DNA from 2 places in the Candidatus Nitrotoga arctica genome. Region 1 is predicted to be linked to the other one. Evidence: predicted binding sites of a transcription regulator. Region 1 holds the regulator's gene; the other holds the start of a gene.
What was found. Region 1 encodes FliA, which starts transcription of late flagellar genes. Its sites were predicted from a motif close to CTAAAGTTNNCNNAAANNNTGCCGATANNA; they were not measured.
Positions count from the first base shown of each region.

Region 2: the regulator FliA is predicted to act here: its motif matches at 2,333-2,362, upstream of flgM (flagellar biosynthesis anti-sigma factor FlgM).

Region 1 covers NZ_OU912926.1:1,382,680-1,396,667, forward strand. Annotated here, with positions in the region: gene ettA (energy-dependent translational throttle protein EttA) at 1-1,008, opposite strand, end outside; gene lpxO (lipid A hydroxylase LpxO) at 1,213-2,112, opposite strand; gene MKZ32_RS06220 (AI-2E family transporter) at 2,207-3,265, opposite strand; partial or broken gene MKZ32_RS06225 (transposase) at 3,430-3,732, opposite strand; gene MKZ32_RS06230 (IS630 family transposase) at 3,745-4,785, opposite strand; partial or broken gene MKZ32_RS06235 (IS1595 family transposase) at 4,856-5,439, opposite strand; gene motD (flagellar motor protein MotD) at 5,916-6,671, opposite strand; gene MKZ32_RS06245 (flagellar motor protein) at 6,687-7,427, opposite strand; gene MKZ32_RS06250 (RNA polymerase sigma factor FliA) at 7,427-8,137, opposite strand; gene MKZ32_RS06255 (MinD/ParA family ATP-binding protein) at 8,456-9,337, opposite strand; gene flhF (flagellar biosynthesis GTPase FlhF) at 9,327-10,541, opposite strand; gene flhA (flagellar biosynthesis protein FlhA) at 10,538-12,622, opposite strand; gene flhB (flagellar biosynthesis protein FlhB) at 12,619-13,770, opposite strand; gene MKZ32_RS06275 (IS630 family transposase) at 13,925-13,988, shown strand, end outside.
Region 2 covers NZ_OU912926.1:1,848,577-1,854,948, forward strand. Annotated here, with positions in the region: gene MKZ32_RS08365 (porin) at 1-853, shown strand, start outside; gene MKZ32_RS08370 (P-II family nitrogen regulator) at 1,013-1,351, shown strand; gene MKZ32_RS08375 (flagella synthesis protein FlgN) at 1,501-1,989, opposite strand; gene flgM (flagellar biosynthesis anti-sigma factor FlgM) at 1,996-2,301, opposite strand; gene flgA (flagellar basal body P-ring formation chaperone FlgA) at 2,489-3,289, opposite strand; gene pgl (6-phosphogluconolactonase) at 3,383-4,093, shown strand; partial or broken gene MKZ32_RS08395 (transposase) at 4,154-4,359, opposite strand; gene MKZ32_RS08400 (alpha-amylase/4-alpha-glucanotransferase domain-containing protein) at 4,390-6,372, opposite strand, start outside.

The sequences.
Region 1 (13,988 bases):
CAGTCGATCGCCATAAGCTTTAGAAACATTATTAAACTCTATAACTTCATTGCCCAGCCTGTCCGCCACGGGAATAAAAATTTCCTGGGTCTCATTGCGCTTCTGATATTCCTGCGAATTTAATTCCTCAAAGCGGGCAATACGCGCCTTTGATTTTGCTTGCCGTCCTTTGGGATTCTGGCGCACCCATTCCAGCTCTTTGCTTAGTGCCTTTTGGCGCGCGGACTCAGAGGACTCTTCTTGCTTGAGCCTGGCTCCTTTTTGTTCCAGCCAGCTTGAGTAGTTTCCCTTCCACGGAATCCCGTGACCACGATCGAGTTCTAAAATCCACTCGGCGGCATTGTCAAGGAAGTAGCGATCATGTGTCACTGCCACCACGGTGCCAGGAAAGCGTAAAAGAAATTGCTCTAGCCATTCTACCGATTCAGCATCCAAATGGTTGGTCGGCTCATCTAGCAGCAACATGTCTGGCTTGGACAGCAGCAACTTGCACAACGCAACGCGACGTTTCTCGCCTCCGGAGAGATTTTTGATAACGGCATCCCACTCGGGCAGACGTAATGCATCGGCAGCAATTTCCATTTGTTGATCCGCATTACCGTCACTGGCAGCGATGATGGCTTCGAGTCGAGCCTGCTCGGCGGCCAGTGCATCAAAATCGGCATCAGGATCAGCATAGGCAGCATACACCTCATCCAGTTTTTTTTGCGCACTGAATACTTCACCCAGTCCTTCCTGCACTGCCTCGCGCACGGTCTGCTCCGGGCTAAGTTGTGGTTCTTGCGGCAGATAGCCGATATTCAAGTTCGGCATCGGAATGGCTTCGCCTTCGAAATCCTTGTCCACGCCAGCCATAATCTTTAGTACGGTAGATTTGCCCGAGCCATTCAGTCCCAGCAGGCCGATCTTGGCACCAGGGAAGAAGCTGAGGGAAATATCCTTGAGAATTTGGCGTTTGGGCGGAACGATCTTGCCCACGCGGTTCATGGTAAAAACATATTGGGCCATAGTGTCTATTTTTTTGTGTCGAATGATTAATTAGGTGTGTAAGCTTACCCCAAGGCAAAAAAATTTGGGAGTATGTTAAATGCGCAATGAAAAGGTAAAGATAAACGGTCGGAGCTTTGATTGAGCGCGCCACACGCTGCATGCAGGGCTGGCGCGGCTTTTACAAAAGCTTTGACTTGAAAACCACCGTCCTGATCTGAATAATTACATCCAAATAATCAAAATTCCTACTGCCAGAATTAATCCTCCTTTGATCACGTAATACAAAGATCGATTCCATGCTTTCAGTTTTCGACGGTACTGACCTGCCAACCAAACAAAACGGAATAATTTGTTGATACCACCGGTTTGATCCCCGGTTTCATTGGGTGAGCTTGCTGCGGTCATGATTGTTCTGCCTAACCATTTGTTAATCATTTGTGCCCAGCGGTAGCGCATTGGGCGCTCAATGTCGCAAAACAGGATAATGCGATTGGTGTCGCATCCATTTTGAGCCCAATGAATATAGGTTTCATCAAAGACAACGGCCTGTCCATCTCGCCAACTATAGCGCTGACCATCGACTTCTATAAAGCAGCGATCATTATTGGGTGTCACCAAACCAAGGTGATAGCGCAGTGATCCCGCGAAAGGATCGCGATGCTCATTGAGTTTTCCGCCGGGCGCTAATTCTGCAAACATAGCGGCTTTCACGCACGGAATAGCGCGCAAAAGTGCAACTGTTTGTGGGCAATAGTATTCAGCTGACGGATGGCTGGCGCCATACCATTTTAAATAAAAGCGTTTCCATCCATTTTTAAAAAACGAATTAAAACCTGCATCATCATTTTTTTGCGCAGCTTTGATCTTCTCCAAGGCTTGTAGATTAAGAGCTTCAGCTCTGATTAATTCCCAATTCTCTTCCAGCAATTTCAAGCCATGGAATTGACTGACAGAAAAATAGGCCGTGTAAGGAACCCCTGAAAACAAATACATAAACAGGTTCATCGGCGCCACGATGGATGAGTGATCGAATAACTGACGAAACAAAGGGAGACGGACCTTACCCCGAAAATGGACGATAAAAATTGATATCACATAAATCGAGATCACTGCCCATTTCATAACAACTCCTCCATTTACTGCTACTCAAAGAGATATTTTATCTTCATCGCCAACTAAGTTTGGCATTATTTTTAAAATTATATACTTATGATATTCACTCTTTGTCTGCTTCTTTCGACAAAGAAAAGAGATCCCAAACAGCTATGAACATTGCAGCAATCACCGGACCGATGATAAAACCGTTCAGGCCAAAAAGAGCCATGCCGCCAAGCGTTGAAATAAGTACTACGTAGTCTGGCATTTGTGTGTCCTTACCAACGAGCACAGGCCGAAGAATATTATCAATCAGTCCGATCACAAGCACGCCAAATGCGATCAGGATCACGCCGCTCCAGATTTCACCTGTAACGAGAAAATATATTGCGACCGGTGCCCATATTAATGCCGCACCAATTGCAGGCAATAACGAAAGAAACGCCATCAGGACGCCCCATAACAGCGGTCCCTGAATACCAAGAATCCAAAAGATTAAACCACCTGATGCACCTTGCATCGCGGCCACAGCGATGTTGCCTTTTACCGTCGCACGAATGACCGTGATGAACTTGCTGAGCAAATGGCGCTTGTGCTCCATACTTAATGGAATTGCTTGCTTGATCCGTCCGGACAAACCGGAACCTTCACGTAGCAGAAAGAACAGCAAATACAGCATGATTCCAAAACTGATGATGAACTCAAAAGTATTTTGACCGATAGTGAAAGCCTGAGTCGCAATGAATTTGCTGCCTTCCATCACGCCGGTAGATATCTTGTCTTGCAATGCGGAGATGTTTCCAAATCCGAAACGATCTAGTAGATCGACCATCCATCGCGGCAAGGCGTTAATGATCTGTTGAAAATACGTGCCGAAATGTAGCTCTCCCGACTGGAGTTTTTGGTAAAGGCTGACTCCCTCTTGCACTAGTGAAGCGGTGATGAACGTCAGCGGGAGAATTACTATAACCAAACAAAGTACCAGAGTGGCGAGCGCAGTCAGATTCTGCCTGCCGCGCGTTACAACGAGCAAACGACGATAGAGTGGTGTAAACAGTATGGCAAGGACGCTACCCCAAAAAACTGCCCCGAAAAATGGCCATACGATCCAGCCGAATGCAATGGAAACGATAGTTAACAGAAGTAAAAATGCTTTTTTCTGAAATTCTGAGGAATTCATATGTAATTTTGGAGACCAAGTGAATGGTATTCATTGTTTTGGAGTCTCAATGTTACCTGAACTTAGTATTGAAGGTAGATCAAGAATATATCGACAAACTATGCCAGATTTATTCTTGGCAATTTTTAGAATGTAACCACTGCCCCCAATAAATTAATATGCCTCTAAACCATTTTCAGTTTAACCTGAGCCTGCGTCAGGCAAGCGTTGAGGAGGTGTAATGACAATTCTGCTCTCCACGCACGCCGATTGAATCGATAACAGAACTTATTGAGATACTCTTGCAGATACTTGGACGATACCCCGTGATAGGTTCCCAGCAGAAACGCCTTGAGGTTGCCGATGGCGATATGCACCCAGGGCAGCCATTCTCCGGCTTTGTCGGGCGGGGTCACCCGTGCGGTATGGTGCTGGGTCTTGCCGATCTCCACCAACGAAGCCAGCGCATCATTGCGCACTATTGATCCGGCACGAATTATTCATGAAGCCGCGTAGGCGACTTTTGGGTCGCGGAAATAACGGCGCACGCGTTCGGGGTTTTGCTCAAGCATGGTCATGTGATCAGTCGCAGCAGCTCTGAGTTTTGCCTTGGTGCGCACTGGCACCTTTGAAGTGATGACGTGCTTGAGATCTGCATTCAGTCTTTCTTCGGGGTTGAGTTCAGGGCTGTAGCTGGGCAAGTAGAACAACTCGATTTTCTGTGCGTTCTCGGCAGCCCAAGCCTTTACAGGTTTGCTGTGATGAACTCTCAAGTTGTCCAGTATCAGAAACACCTTGCGGTCTGTATCCTTGATGAGCGCCTCCAGAAATTCAATGAGCTTGTCGGAGTTAAATGCCTCATCAATAATCATCCAGCGCGTTTTACCCTGATTGGTTACCGTCGCAATCATCGATAGCTTGTGGCGCGTGCCGCCTACTGCGAACGTCACAGGTGTCTTGCCCACCGGCGCATAGCTCCTGCCTCTGACATCCGTGTTGACTAGCGCCGTCTCGTCGCCCCAGTGAATTTCCGCACCTTCGGCTTTTGCTCTGGTTTCAATGGCCGGATACTGTTCAACAAGCCAAGCCTGGACGGCTTCAGGCCGCTGCTCGTATGCTTTTTTAATGGGTTTTTGTGGTGTAAAACCCCAACGTGCCAAGTGGTTGCCTACTGCCCGAATAGACAGCTTGATACCGTGCGCCAGCTCAATGTGCTGGCGCACAGCGGGCCTGCTCCATAGCGCAAAATCCATCTTGAGTTGTTCGGGGCGTCTGTCGCAGATGGTTTGTTGAATCGCCAGCTCTTGGCTAACCGTCAAGCGACGTCCACTGCCAGGTTTTTTACCCCGAACGCCGGGCTTGAGTGCCCCCGAACCTTCAGCCTTATACAACCGCAGCGCCGTATTGACTGCCGTCCAGCTCAGTCCCGTTTGCACCACGATCTCCATCACCGCCACACCTTTGCGGTGCATACGAATGACTTGCTTGCGTCGTTCATGCAGTACTTCTCGCGACTGCTTGCGGGCATCTTCTTTTTCCATACTCCATAGACATCGAAAACCAATAAAAATTCATTTATAAATCGTGCCGGGTCTATAGTTGGCCAGGCGGGAGGTGGTGTTGCACAAACTTCGCCACCGACTTCTTTGTGACAGCGGAGACCTTTTGCATGGCGATATAACCGGCACGCTGACCCCGGTTCTCAACCGCCACCAGCACCGGAGATTTTCCTTCAGCGCCGCGCCCTCGCTTTCCACTACGTCGGCCACCTACCAGAGCATTGTCAATCTCGATCAGATCTTGCAGCCGATAGAGGCTATCGCGATGCCCCATGGCAATACGTATCTTGCGCAGCATCCGGCGGGCGGTGATCCAAGATATACCGATTTGTTTGGAAAGCCGCATGGCGGAGATACCGCCCTTGTCCGATGCACTCAGATAGATTGCCCAGAACCACTTGGTCAGGGAAAAGTTGGTGGAGTGAAACAGCGTCCCAGCCGTGAGCGAGGCTTGGTAATGACATTGGGAGCATTCGTAACTGTGGCGCGTGGGGTGATGGCATAGCCATGATCATGTCCACATCGCGGACAACGGAATCTTTCCGACCAACGTTGTTGCGCCAGCGCTTGAGCGCAGGTTTCTTCCGTTCCGTACCGTTTCTGCCAGTCCAGCAGGTTCACTTCCGTCGTATTCATGAGTCAACTCCTTATCTCTTTGATTATGAAGGGTTGGTCAAGTAGAACTGAAAATGGTTCAGAAGCATATAAATTAATGACTCTCAATGAATTAGGGACGCATGAATTTTAGATGCCTAGAATGCACAAAATTATCAAATATTTAATAATGTAACCGTCTAACTCCCTGACGCTCCGCCAAAGTTGAGGTTGACCTGGTTGCCGTGAACGGGGTTTCGTGCATCGGGAAAAAGCCAGGAAAGAAATCTGATTAAGAAGTGTTAGGTGGACATGACTTTAGTTCAGACGATCATCTAATGCAAAAAAGAGCGGGCCTTTGATCGTAAGAATGACCGTTATAAAAAGTTGGTGTGTTAGTGAGTAGGATCCAACGCCTAACATGAGGATCGTAAACCAACTTGCATGATTCGCTTTTTTTGCTTTAATAGTTGATTAAAGCATCTAAATCCCGGCCTTCGCGGGAATGACGAATCATACTATTTGATGGCTGAGTCTTTAGGCGCTGGCGCTGTTCGCTCAAATGAAGGTGATAATATCGTCACCGTAATTCGGCGATTTCGCGCGCGTCCTTCTGCCGTATCATTGGATGTGACTGGATAGTTGGCGGCGGAGCCTATCGCTTTCAGGTATCGTGGCGTTAACCCATGTCCGATAAATAAGCGCACTACGCTACTGGCACGTGCCGAAGATAATTCCCAATTGGATGGAAACTGCTGAGTGTTAATGGGGATGTTATCGGTATGTCCTTCGACCTCAATGGCCAGATCGACCTGCTCCAGCACCTTCGCCACTTCAGCCAGAGTATTTATTGCACTACCTTGCAATACCGCATCGCCCTGATTGAATAGCGCGCTAGCATTGATTTCCACCGCTACACCGCGATTAGTCTGCATTACACTGACCTGGCCATTTTTAACCAATGCGCTCATAACTTGATTGATTTTTTTGGCGATGTCCTGCATGGCTTCCTGCTGTTGCTCGGCTAGCTTGGCGTTCCTCCTGTCCACTAGGGATTTCAGCAATAAGTCTTGCTCGCTGGTTGGAACAATTGCTTCGGATTTGACTATCTGTTTACCAAAGGCGGAAGTCAATGAGGCACTGAACATTTGATATTTACTCTCATTAACCGAAGAAATTGCATACATCACCACAAAGAAGGCAAATAACAGTGTGATGAAGTCGGCGTATGAGATCAGCCAGCGATCATGGTTGTCATGTTCTTTATGTCTCACCCGACGTGCCATGGCTTAAGGAATAAATCCCTGCAATTTGCTTTCGATGAAACGTGAACTCTCACCACTGGCGATGGCTGTCAGTCCATCTACCAATATTTCACGCATTACTACCTGTTGCAGGATTAACATTTTCAATTTATTGGCCATAGGCAAAAAAACCAGATTCGCAAGTCCCACACCGTAAATGGTAGAAATAAACGCAACGGCAATACCTGCCCCCAGTTTTGACGGTTCGCTAAGACTCTGCATGACGTGTATCAATCCAAGCACAGCGCCTAGAATGCCGATAGTCGGCGCATAACCTGCTGCTGATTCCCATATACGTGCAGACTGGAATCGCAATTGTTCATACGCATGATTATCGACCTCCAGTACTTCTCGAATTTTTTCCGCACTGTTGCCATCCACTAGCAGTTGAAGTCCTTTTTTCACAAATAAATCGCTGCTTCTGGCAATGTGTGGTTCCAGAATAAGTATGCCGTCCTTGCGTGCCTGTTTGCTCCAAGCGGTAATCTGATAGATCAATTTTTGCGGGGATAACTTGGGTGTAACGAACACCCAACGACCCATTTTGATCCCAGCTAAAAAAACATTTAGTGGGCTTTGTAGCATCACGGCGCCCAGCGTACCGCCGAACACGATGAGAAAAGCCGCGCCCTGAAAAAGAATGGATAGCTCACCGCCTTCAAGTAATTGTCCGCCTAAGATACCGCCCAGGCCAAGCAAAAGACCGGCTAAGCTAAGCTTGTCCATTAATGGCCTTTCAACGAACTGCGCAAACGCGCTACCGCTTGGCTGTGCAACTGGCACACCCGCGATTCGCTTACGCCCATCACCTCACCGATTTCGCGCAAGTTCATATCCTGCTCATAATGCATGCCCATCAATAGGCGCTCACGCTCCGGCAAATTTCCGATGGCCTTAATCAATGCACCGCGAAAACGTTCATCTTGCAATACTTCGAGCGGATTGGCATCGCTATCAAAATCATAACGCTCAAAGAAATCCTCTTCACCTTCGCTGTGAAAATCCTCGTAATAAACTAATTGCGCGCCACGCGACGTGAATAACATATGCTGATACTCGGTCAAGGGCATGCCCAACTCCTGAGCAAGTTCCGTTTCGCTCGGTGGTTTGCCCAGACGTTGTTGTAGTTTGCTGATTGCCGCTTCAATTCGGCGCATATCACGGCGCAAGCTGCGCGGCATCCAATCGGCTTGGCGCAATTCGTCCAGCATCGAACCGCGGATGCGCTGCGAGGCATAAGTTTCAAACTGCGCGCCCCGCAACTCGTCATAGCGCCCCGCTGCCTCCAAAAGCCCCATCATGCCAGCCTGTATAAGGTCATCTACTACTATGCTGCTGGGCAATCGCACCATCAAATGATGCGCAATACGTTTTACTAGCGGCGCATATTCTTTGATGCACTGTTCCTTGTCGCTTAATCCGCTTGCTGTGTACATAATATTTATTATGGAGATTTACATTGATTATGGAAGGTGTAACTGTAGCAACCATCATTCCCGTTTCGATAAGCTCAATACAGCTGGCTTTGGTGAAACGAAAATCAAAAATTTAAAATGCTTTATTAAAGTTTACGAGGCCCTGTCTTTGTGGAAATGACTGGGTTCAGTAAAACAAGGCGTAATTTGAAATTCTAGCGCCATATCTGTAAATTAAATTAAAATTTATTGATAAAATTTCCTAATCGATGACATATCAAAACGTTGTTTGATTTATAGAGATATCCATAATGTATGTATTAATAATTTGCGTGTGTCCTAATTCAGGGTACTTACCTGCCGAATCAATCGCTGCATAATGCTGGGCAGACCTTCTCCTGACCCCTCCCTCTCCGTAGCGGGCAGCAACATCAGGTTGCGTCCCAGCTCGCCAAATGCCAGCGCAGACCGTGCAGTTGGGAATACATCAAGAACGGGGCGGCATAATTGTGTCGCACGTTTGAGCTTATCATCAAACGGAATATAACCTAGATATTCCACGCATACCTGCAAATGTTGGCGTGCCACTTGTGCCACGTTACCAAATATAAGACGTGCCGCTTGTTCATTACATGCTTTGTTAACAATAATCCCAAAGTTCTGGCGTCCATCCTGCATGGCCATGCGCTTGATTAAGGCATAACTTTCAGTAATAGCAGAGGGAGTGGAGTTCAGTACGAGCAGTAGCGGCTGATTGGGTGCCAGGCTACCAGTAATATCCGGCTCCCTATATGTTGTTGCATCCACCAGTACAACATCAACATCACAGGACGCTTCCGCCAAACTTTCCAGCAAATGCTCACGTTTTTGTGTACACAATGTTGGCAACGCTTGAATGGCACGTGCTACAGGTAGTATGCGTATATTCTGTGGACCATCATGCAGCATAATATCGCGCATCGTCTTTCCGTGTTGTACAGCGTGCAACAAATCATGATGTGGCTTAAGCGCAAGCATATTACTTACATTGTCGTGTGACGGACTTTCGTCCAGTATGAGCACCTCTTTGCCGGCGTGCGCCAAGGCCGTAGCCAGATTCACCACTACACTGGTCGCTCCGAAGCCAGCGCGGGCAGCGGCCACCGTGATCACACGCGTGGAAGCACGAACCAACAGACGGCGCAATCCCTCTGCTTGATCAGTTACGCGTTCAAGTTGCATATTCCTCCCGCATTACAGGTGCCGCACCCACCCCCGCCATCAGCGCAGGGAATTCCAGTTCATGCAAAGCGAATGGAGTTGCTTTAGCAGATTGTTTGAAGGCACGATGCAACAGATATTCCATGTTCACTTCGTGCAAGTCTTCCGGCACGCGTTGTCCATTGGCGATGTAGTGCAATGTCAATTTGTGGCGCATTGCTACATCCAGCACCGTACCGAAGGTTACTGCTTCGTCCAGTTTCGTGGGGATGCAACCAATGACCCCTGCACCGCTATACATGCACACCACATCATTTAGGGTGTCACCGCTACTGGTGGCATTAAGCAACAACAGTCGTTGCACTCCAGTAGCATTGAACATCTCGGCTTGTGCTGCCATGCGACTATCGTGCTGCCCCATACCGATGGTATCAATCAGCACCAAATGTTTTTGTTTCAGGCTGGACAAGGTGAGACGTAAATCCTCGGTGTCGCGTACAGTATGCACTGTCACACCAAGTATTTTGCCATAAATGCGCAATTGTTCATGCGCACCAATTCGGTAGCTGTCGGTGGTGAGTAATGCCACTTTGGCTGCACCATAACGAACCACCGCACGTGCCGCCAGCTTGGCCGTGGTGGTGGTTTTTCCAACGCCGGTGGGGCCTATCAATGCAACCACGCCGCCGCGCACGATTAAATCTTCTTGCTTCGTGGCGATACGCAAGTTGTTTCCTAGCACTTGACGCACCCATTCCATATTGGCTTTAGCAGGCATCTTGTCAATCATTTGGCGCGACAGGGCTGGGCTAAATCCGGCATTCAGCAGATCGCGCAACATACGTGTGCGTTGGGGGTCGCGCTGCTGCCTGTCTGACCATGATAGACAGTCCATTTGTTCCTGCATCATATTACGCATGAACTTGATCTCACTGAGGATGCCTTGCTGTTCCAATTGCATTGTTGATATGGATGATATTGGAGGCTCCGCCATAACTGCGACGGGTGCGCGTTCCTGCATAACTATCGGCGCTCGGGCTGACACGGGAACGGGTTGCTTGGACTCATGTGTTAACTGGGCAAATTCCGCGCTGGCCAGCGCCATAATCTCGACCCCACCGTCTACCTTACGATTGGATAGGATAACCGCATCAGCGCCCATCTCAATGCGTATCAGCCGTAATGCTTCGCGCGAAGTTGGTGCCACAAATTTTTTCATGTTCATGCTCTTCCTCCTACCATTGAAGTTACCCGTACTGCTTTGAAGCCCGGCACTTCCTCATGCGAAATAACTTTCAGTTGCGGTAACGCACGTTTTAGAAAACGTGCCAGCAAATCACGTAACTGTCCCGGTACCAACAGCACCGTGGGCAGCCCTAATTGTTCTTGTAGTTGTGCAGCAGTTCGCGCTTCACGCAGAAGCGTATCGGCTAATCCGGGTTCGATAGCCAAATTGCTGCCGCCCGTCTGCATGGCTTGCATCAAGATATATTCCAGCTCTTTGTCCATGCCGATGACCTGCAATTCTTGCGCCGCAGGGTAGAACTGTTGCACGATGGCCGGGCCCAGCGCGACACGCACTAAGGCGGTAAGATGGTGAGCGTCCTGTGTCTGAGCGGCACACTCAGCCAACGTTTCCAAAATGGTGCGCATATCACGGATATGCATACCTTCGTCGAGCAAGTTCTGCATCACCTTCTGTACTGTAGAAAGCGGCAGCAATTTAGGGATAAGATCTTCGGTCAATTTGGGTGACAGCTTGCTTAAATGATCGAACAATAGCTGTAATTCCTGTCGACCCAATAATTCAGCGGAATGGGTATGGATAAGATGGCTTAGATGGGTGGCGATAACCGTGCTGGCATCAACCACCGTATAGCCCATAGACTGTGCTTGCTCACGCATCGCCGTATCTACCCAGATAGCAGGCAGGCCGAATGCCGGGTCATGTGTCTGGGTACCGGGCAATACACCGCTGACGCTGCCGGGGTTAATCGCCAGATGCATATTGGGAAAGGCGTCGCCCGTGCCAATTTCCACCCCTTTCAGGGTAATGCGGTAAGTATTCGGGCGCAGATCAAGATTGTCGCGAATATGCACTGCAGGCGGCAAGAATCCGATGTCATGGGTAAATTTCTTGCGTATCCCCTTGATGCGTCGCAATAGATCACCGTCCTGTGCTTTATCAACCAACGTGATAAGACGATACCCGACTTCTAGTCCCAGTATGTCCACTTGCGACACGTCTTCCCAGCTTGCCTCATTAGTTTCCGATGGGGATACCTCAATGCTGGCAGCCTCAGGCTTTTGCTCGACTGTCTTGGGGCGTTGGATAATGAAATAAGCCAGGCCGCCTAGAGCGCCAGCAAGCAACAGGAAAGAGAAGTGCGGCATGTTAGGAATAAGACCCAGCATGCCGATGATGCCCGCAGTTAAAACCAGCACCTGGGGTTGACTAAATAACTGTCCCACGATTTGCTGGCTGATATTTTCTTCAGTGGATACACGGCTCACCATCATGCCGGCGGCAGTGGAGATAACAAGCGCCGGAATTTGCGCCACCAAACCATCGCCAATGGCTAACAGGGTATAATTATTGGCGGCCGTAGCGATGTCCAGGTTGTGTTGAAATACGCCAATGATTAATCCGCCGATGACATTGATAAAAATGATGATAATGCCCGCTACCGCATCGCCCCGCACGAATTTGCTGGCGCCATCCATTGAGCCATAGAAATCTGCCTCCTGCGAAATAGCAGCACGCCGCCGTCGCGCTTCTTCTTCGCCAATCAGCCCGGCATTCAAATCGGCGTCGATCGCCATCTGCTTACCAGGCATCGCATCTAATGTGAAGCGTGCTCCCACCTCAGCGATACGTCCTGCACCCTTGGTAATCACCACAAAGTTAATCACCACCAGAATGATGAACACTACAATGCCGACGGCGTAATTGCCGCCCACCAGGAAGTGGCCGAATGCTTCAATTACCTTGCCCGCAGCGCCAGGGCCGGTATGACCTTCCAGCAGCACCACACGAGTGGAAGCCACGTTGAGCGAAAGGCGTAGCAGTGTGGTAATCAGCAGGATGGTTGGGAATACAGCGAAATCCAGAATCTTGACGGTATGCATGCTTACCAGCAAAACCATAACCGCTATTGCAATATTGAAAGTGAACAGAATATCAAGCAGAAATGGCGGCAACGGCAACACCATCATTGCCAGAATCATCACAATCAGCACTGGTCCAGCCATGCTGCGCAAACCAATACGCTTGATTAAATTTTGTATCGTTAATAAATTAATCATATAGATCCTTCCTCATCAGATGCGGGATCAAGTTGTGGTGGCACCGGCAAATCATGTGGAGCATCCGGCATGACACCACTCCCTTGACGATAACGGCGCAATTGATAAACATAGGCCAATACTTCCGCTACGGCGTTGTATAACGCTTCGGGGATGGCCTGCCCTAACTCGGTATGCTTGTGCAAGGCGCGCGCCAGTGGTGGTGCTTCAAGGATAGGCACATTATTCTTTATGGCAATTTCACGGATGCGTGCAGCAAGCAGATGGGAGCCTTTGGCCACCACGACAGGCGCGCCCATACCTTTTTCGCTGTAACTCAATGCTACGGCATAGTGTGTGGGATTGGTCACCACCACGTCGGCAGTGGGAATGTTCGCCATCATGCGGCGGCGTGCCATTTCGCGCTGCATGCTGCGAATGCGTCCCTTAACCTGTGGATCACCCTCGGATTCCCTCGCCTCCTTACGCACCTCTTCCTTGGTCATCTTCAGTTTTTTGTTGTGTTCCCACAACTGAAAGGGGACATCCACTGCCGCAATCAGAAACATGCCACCCATAATCGTGACGAAGCTCATCCACAACAGATGGCCTAGATGAGGCAAGGCAGCAGTTAATGGTTCCGCTATCAACATCATCACCGAGTCCTTGTAGTGCCAGATAGCCCATGCACCTATTCCACCTACTACCAGCGATTTGGCGATAGCCTTACCAAGTTCGACTAGGCTATTAATCGAGAACATGCGCCCTATCCCTGTGATCGGATTGAGTTTTGAAAGGTTGGGTTGGAGGGGTTTCAAGCTGAATATCCAGCCATTAAGTAATAATGGGGAGAGCGCGGCAGTAACAAGCAGTAACAATAGAAAAGGCAAAAATGCCACTAGAACCTCCAGTGACAGCGTATGCAAGCGTGGTAATAATAAATCGTCATTGAAAGCCAGTGTGGCATCAAGAGTGAGACCATCACGCAACAGTTTGACTAGTTGAGCAGACAGCGCGGAACCCATCAGCCATAGCCCAGCACCACCTGCAAGTAGCACGGAGAAAGTTGACAATTCGCGCGAACGCGCGGCCTGACCTTCTTCACGGGCCTGATCCAAGCGCCGCTGGGAGGGTTCTTCTGTTTTTTCGAGATCGCTGTCTTCTGACATGACTTATTACTCCACTGACTATAACGATTATCAGCAATCTGGAAGAACACGACCCGACGAATAAAGCGGGTTTTACGGTTTATTTCACTCTCTGAACTATAGACCCGGCACGATTTATAAATGAATTTTTATTGGTTTTCGATGTCTATGGAGTATGGAAAAAGAAGATGCCCGCAAGCAGTCGCGAGAAGTACTGCATGAACGACGCAAGCAAGTCA
Region 2 (6,372 bases), 460 kb from region 1:
TGTGCCGGTCGGAAACGGCCTAAATCTCAAGATCGGGCATTTTTATTCACCAACCGGTTATGAAACGGTTCCAGCTCCTGACAATTTCTTTTATACACGTTCTTACACCTTTAGTAATGGCGAGCCATTTACCCATACCGGCGTGGTGGGTAACTACACAGTCAACAAAAATTGGTCGTTTATGGGCGGTGCAATCACCGGCAGCGCAACCGGCGGTTGGGATGGAGGTTGGGATAAAGAGTTGAGTAATTGGGGCGGCTTAGCCGGAACTACCTGGACCAGCGACGACAAGCGAAGCTCAGTCAATCTCACGGGCTCTTACAGCAGGACTTCTACACGAAGCAATGAACCTTGGGCTTTCTACAGTCTTGTGCTACAACATAAAATCACTCCCCAAACACTCCTGGTTTTGCACCATACTAGCGGTTTCGCGGGTGGGGTCTTCGTACCTGACGGCCATAAGGATATTACCTGGCATGGCATCGACATGCAGTTGCATCATGATCTCAGGGAGGATTTGTCGGTGGGCATCCGTAGTGAGTGGTTCCGTGATAAAGACGGCTTTCGTGTCTGCTCACCACTACGGGTCGCTCAAGCAACCAATAGTGTACAGATTAGCTTTGCGGCTGACTTCTTGGCTACCTGTAAACCTGCCGATTATTATGATGTCACCTTAGGCATGAATTGGAAGCCGGCTAAACAGTTAAAACTTGATTCAAAACTGATGCAAAAGCTGAATATTCGCCCAAATATCCGTTACGACAGAGTGGATGGCGTTGGTCAGGTATACAAGCCTTTTGATAATAAAAAGGATCAATTGCTATTATCAGTCGATGCGACGATCCCGTTCTAAAGTCTAAAGCGGCAATATTTGGACAGGTCGAACTTTGCCTGCCCAAATACACTCACCATGAAACGATGACTTTCCTTTCTAAGGAAACGTTACTGATTGATCAACAATAGATTCTGAATATTGCTGTTTACGCTCTAACACACATTAGGAGTGATAATGATGAAAATGGTTACTGCAATCATCAAGCCGTTCAAACTCGACGAAGTACGTGAGGCTCTGACTGCCATTGGCGTGCTGGGTATAACCGTTACGGAAGTAAAAGGCTTTGGCCGGCAAAAAGGTCATACTGAGCTGTATCGCGGCGCGGAATATGTGGTGGACTTTCTGCCCAAGGTCAAGCTGGAAGCCGCTGTCAAAAAGGAGATGCTGGAACTGGTGCTCGAAGCCATCGAAAAATCTGCACACACCGGTAATATTGGTGACGGTAAGATATTCGTTCACAACATTGAACAAGTAATTCGTATCCGTACCGGAGAAACTGGCGCGGAAGCATTGTAAGGTGACACATCAAGTTTCCGTACCGACTTGCTGGCTCGATAAAGGAACGGCTCTATTGTACAGCGCTATGCGGTGGATGGCTTTGACGGCTGCTACATAATACTGTGGATACCGCCTCCACGGGAAGGATGGCGACGGTCATGATTTATTTAGACACTGTTCAAGATACGGCCTGACACGGGTAAGCTGGGCTGGCCGTCAGATCCATATAAGCCATTGGCACTATGTGTGGCATTGTGCAGTATGGTTAGTGTCTGCTGGTTAAGACGCATTTTTACTTGAATTAATTCACCATTGGTGCGGTTCATATGCTGTGCATGGGTAGCCAGTTGCCGGATTTCGTGCCACGCGGGTAAATTAATTGCAGTGTGGGTTTGCAACCAAGTTTCCATACTGCCGGGTTCAATTTTTATACCCCGCGTAAGCATGCCATTCCTCCGAGCATTCACCAGCTTGGTTAACTCCTGTACCATCTGGGTCTTGGTGTCAGCCAGCACATGTATTTGTTCGCTCTGTTCATTGAGTAAGGCTTGTTGTTCAGTTTCAAGCAAGCCTATAAAAGCCTGTAAGGCAGCGCGCTCTGCATGCATCTGAGAAATAAACTCTGCCGTCGCAGCGGCAGATATGTCATTAATCATATTGCATCAGGTTTTGTGCGAACTAATCAAATCCTTCACCGTTTGGATCAGGCCATCAGCCACAGCACTGGAATTAACCTGAAAACGACCTTCACTGATGGCTTGCTTAATATCTGCGACTTTAGCTGCATCCACTAGCGGTGTGTTTGCCATGCTGCTTTCCATTTTTTGAAGTTGTGCGGAAGTTGCACCCAGATGTACGCTGGTGGCAGTGGATTGTGTGCTACTCGCAGGGCTAGCAGTGGGCGCACGCGCCCGCTCTTCACCCGACGTGATAGTAGGCAACGGTTTACTATTTTTTTCAATTTTCATGATGACCTCTTTTTCCAACGCGGATAAAATTTACTATCGGCAGCCAAATGCAAAACTTTAGAACACAGCTTTTATACACCAGCAAAACTTTCTGCACAATATGGCTCGCAGGATAGACATGCAAATAAGCCTATGCAGTAGCTTGGCTTTTATATGCGAAATTACATAATATTTAATCTATCTAAGGCTAAGGCCGAATGTTTACCGCTCCATCCGGCTGCACTACACCGCTCACCACCTGACCCGATGAGGTTTTAACCTGTATAGTTTGTCCTTCCGCCGCGTTACTTAATGCTTGACCATCAGCGTGAATTTTGAGGCCTTGTCTTTCAACTTGAATTTGTACTGTCTGTCCCTGCCTTACTACGTAGGATGCGCGTAGCATGTCTTGTTTTAACACTTGTCCTGCCCCAACACTATATTTAAGTACTTTGCCAATAGCTTGCAAAGGGTCAGTGAGAATACCTGGTTGAGCTAATTCACTTTTCTGGTTTCCAATATCTTCGGCACGTAGTACATGCCCCTGTTGCAGGGGGCTATTGGCGATAAGCAAATTCGCACTCACTTTAATATGCACTGGCACGAACAGTGTCCATTTCTTCATATCAGCAGTGCAGCGAACGCCTACTGTGCCGTTGCCCAACAGCTGTCCTCCAGGAGGAAGAAATGCCTCCAGCGCTGGACAGGCTGGAAGCGAGACGCGCCGATCAATTTCATTCACCATGATAGTAACTTGGCCCGGCAGGTTAAGCGTTTGCTCGTGCACGAAAGCAGCAATGAGTGTGCGTATTTCAACATGGCTTTGTTGCGGCACTGCCCATGCGGACAGGTTGCACAGTAGTGCGCCGAGCAACGTCCATTGCAAAATATTTTTCATATTGATAATGTCTGCTTGCAGTAGATATAGAGGAGCTTTCAAAGTGTCACGCCACCGTTTGTTTGCTTCCATCTCTATCGATAGAGCAGTTCCAACAGACAATTGCGACACAGGTTTAATTGTGTCGTATTTAATAAACTAAACCAGCAATCTCAGCCACCCTTACAATCCTACACATTGTCATGTTACTCCCAGGTGAATTGTATGTCTTTATTAACCAGCAACCCACCGCAACAATGCCGTTGGCACAGTTTCAAAACAACCGCCGCATTAGAGCAGGCTGCAACACAAACAATATTGCAAGCTGCGCTGCAGGCCATTAGCCTACGCGGGGCATTTCAAATCGTGCTGGCCGGCGGCACAACACCGCGCCGTGTATATGAGTCGCTGCGCAACGCTGATGCAGACTGGGCTGCCTGGCATGTTTATTTCGGTGATGAACGTTGTCTGCCAGCTGACCATGTAGAACGCAACAGCTGGATGGCCGCGCAGGCGTGGCTGAACCATGTCGCCATCCCTCTTACCCAGATTCACTTTATTCCCACAGAGAAAGGCACACAGGCAGCAGCCAGCGCTTATACACAGACACTGGTAGGCATCGAGTTATTCGATTTAGTTTTACTGGGATTAGGAGAAGATGGCCACACTGCCAGCCTGTTTCCTGATCACGAGCTGGCTAACACGGCCAATGCTCCAGCCGTTATTGTAGTAGAAGATGCGCCAAAATATCCGCCACAGCGAGTATCGCTCAGCGCGCATCGCTTAAGTGCCGCACGCAAAGTTATATTTATCGTGAGCGGTGCTACGAAACAGCAGGCAGTAAAGAACTGGCGCAATGGGATCGCTATTCCTGCTGCTGCTGTTAATCCGACAAACGGTGTGGATGTATATCTTGAGGCGGCGCTGCTAGCGTGAGTTGCTTATCGCATGGCGGATTCAAGAATCAACCACAACAATTAATGTTTAGTCGCAGATTTAACGAGTTCCATATTGAGCAGTGGGCTCGTTGTAAGCCACTACCGGCAATCGAAATCCGAGCGATTTCCTCGGACGTGTATTTGAGCTCCAAGCAATTTCATCCAACTGTTCTTGCGTGTAAGTCAACAGGTCTGCCCCTTGGGAAAATACTGGCGCAGCAGTCCGTTAGTACTTTCATTCAAGCCGCGTTGCCATGTGCTGTGCAGGAAAGCGGTAAATATAATAGCTGATAATTACAGCATCACGTTGCCCGGATTTATGGTCAACATAACGCTCATTTCATTTTGTGCAAGCGGCCATTGCAGGGTTAGCATTACGGCCTGCATAATCTTCTCGAATCCGGCTTCGGATTGCGAAACTGTGAAATATGGCATGCCAAGTAACTGGATCGGGTGGTTGCTATTCAGCACTAAATTCCCGCCTAATACACGGTCATCAAGTACCAAGCCATTCATATCAGTCAATTCGAGCTCACTGCCAAAACCGCTGAGAATTTTTTCATCCCGGATATAACGACCGGCATAACCATTACAACTCGGCATCGCCAGTGCCACACGAGTGAGAAAACTTCCTTGTAATGCGCTATCGAAGGTGTAACTAACATATAGACAATTAGCGTTCAGACTAATACGTTTTTGTATAGTTTTACCACCAAAATCAGTACGGAATAATATTCCTTCGGTGTTTGCTTCAACCAATTCATAAGCAAGCTCAATTTCTTCGGCATTCAGCAGTAAGGAATCGCGAAATAAGGTCTGTGCGTGGCTATCTGCCATCAAATTTTTCGCAGTGATTTCATGCTTGAAAGCCACGCGATCATGCGCTGAAACAATACCACCACCTTCATGCGGGTGCGTGGCGTGACTGGATTCAATTTTGCGGAAATAATGCTCCAACTGACGGCGCAGGGTATCACCGAAGTTGTGGTGCAATTGATATGCATCAAGTTCGGATATGCTGGCGCTGCCATCAAGTTTCACGATAGCTTGCAGCATTGCGTTATGCAGGAAAACTTCATCGTGGCCGTCGCTATCGGCATCTGTGCAAATACAGGCTGAACGCGGGAGAACATTATCTAGTAAGGACTCCAGCTTAACGATGGCGCCATATACTGCACGGCGCAGATGTGGCAGATACAACCCGCCAAACAAGCCATGCCAGTATGCGTCGTTGGCTTGCGCAATATAGAGTTGATCCAGCATCTCAGGTGTGCGTTTCTCTTCCGGCAGGACATGCAAACGCTCGGACAACCCCAACATGCGCTTGTGCATCCAGTTAGATTCCGGATAGCGAGAGAAAAAATTCTTCCAAATACCGCCGCGCAAAAAAGCCTTGCGCTCTTCGTAATGACCGCTTGCTTTTTCCGTATGGACCAAATCGGCATACGTATGTGCAGCAGCCATCGGCAAAGTCCACTCGTTCATTTCAATGTAGGAAGTAGTGGGCAGATATACTATGCCGCGCGTTTTTTCATTTGCGTGATAGTCACGATAGGTCTGAGTGGTAATTTTCGGTGAAGCCAGCACTCCTCGAATAAAATCTTCCAACCAGCCTTTTTCATAAACCCACTGGTAAGTTTCCGGCCAGATACCGAACTTTTCGATGTCATCGAAATACACGGCTGATGCTTGCATGTCGTTACGCGTCAGGCTTTCCAAATAGGCCACTACTTCATGCGCCGGAGAAAACGGCATGCGGTAGCGTAACGCCTCGGAAATCGGAAACAGGTCGAGTTTACGGCCGTCCTCTTCGGTAGTGAAATAGCCATTCAATTCTTCAATGCGTTTGCCGCTGCACAAAAAGTGGTAATCATCTACTGTAACGTACTTAATTTTGGAATCTGATAAGGCAGGAACTACCGTTGCCTCCCACACGCGTTCGGTTAACCATGCACCTTGTGCCCTAGTGCCCATTCTGGCTTCCAATTTGTCAGATAACCTGATGATCTGCCCGATACGATCACGATTGGGAATAACCGCCAGAACCGGCTCGGTATCTCCGCCACCAAACATTTCGACCTGGCCGCGTTGTACCATTTCCGTGAGTAAAGCCATATCTTGCGGATATTTATTAAACAGGTAATCGAGCAACCAGCCGCTGAAATGTGCAGCAAAACGAAATTCCGGATAGCGATGCAAGATATGCAGGAATGGCTTGTAACAACGTTGATGCGCGTCATCTACCACTTCCGGGAAGTTGCCCACCGGCTGATGAGC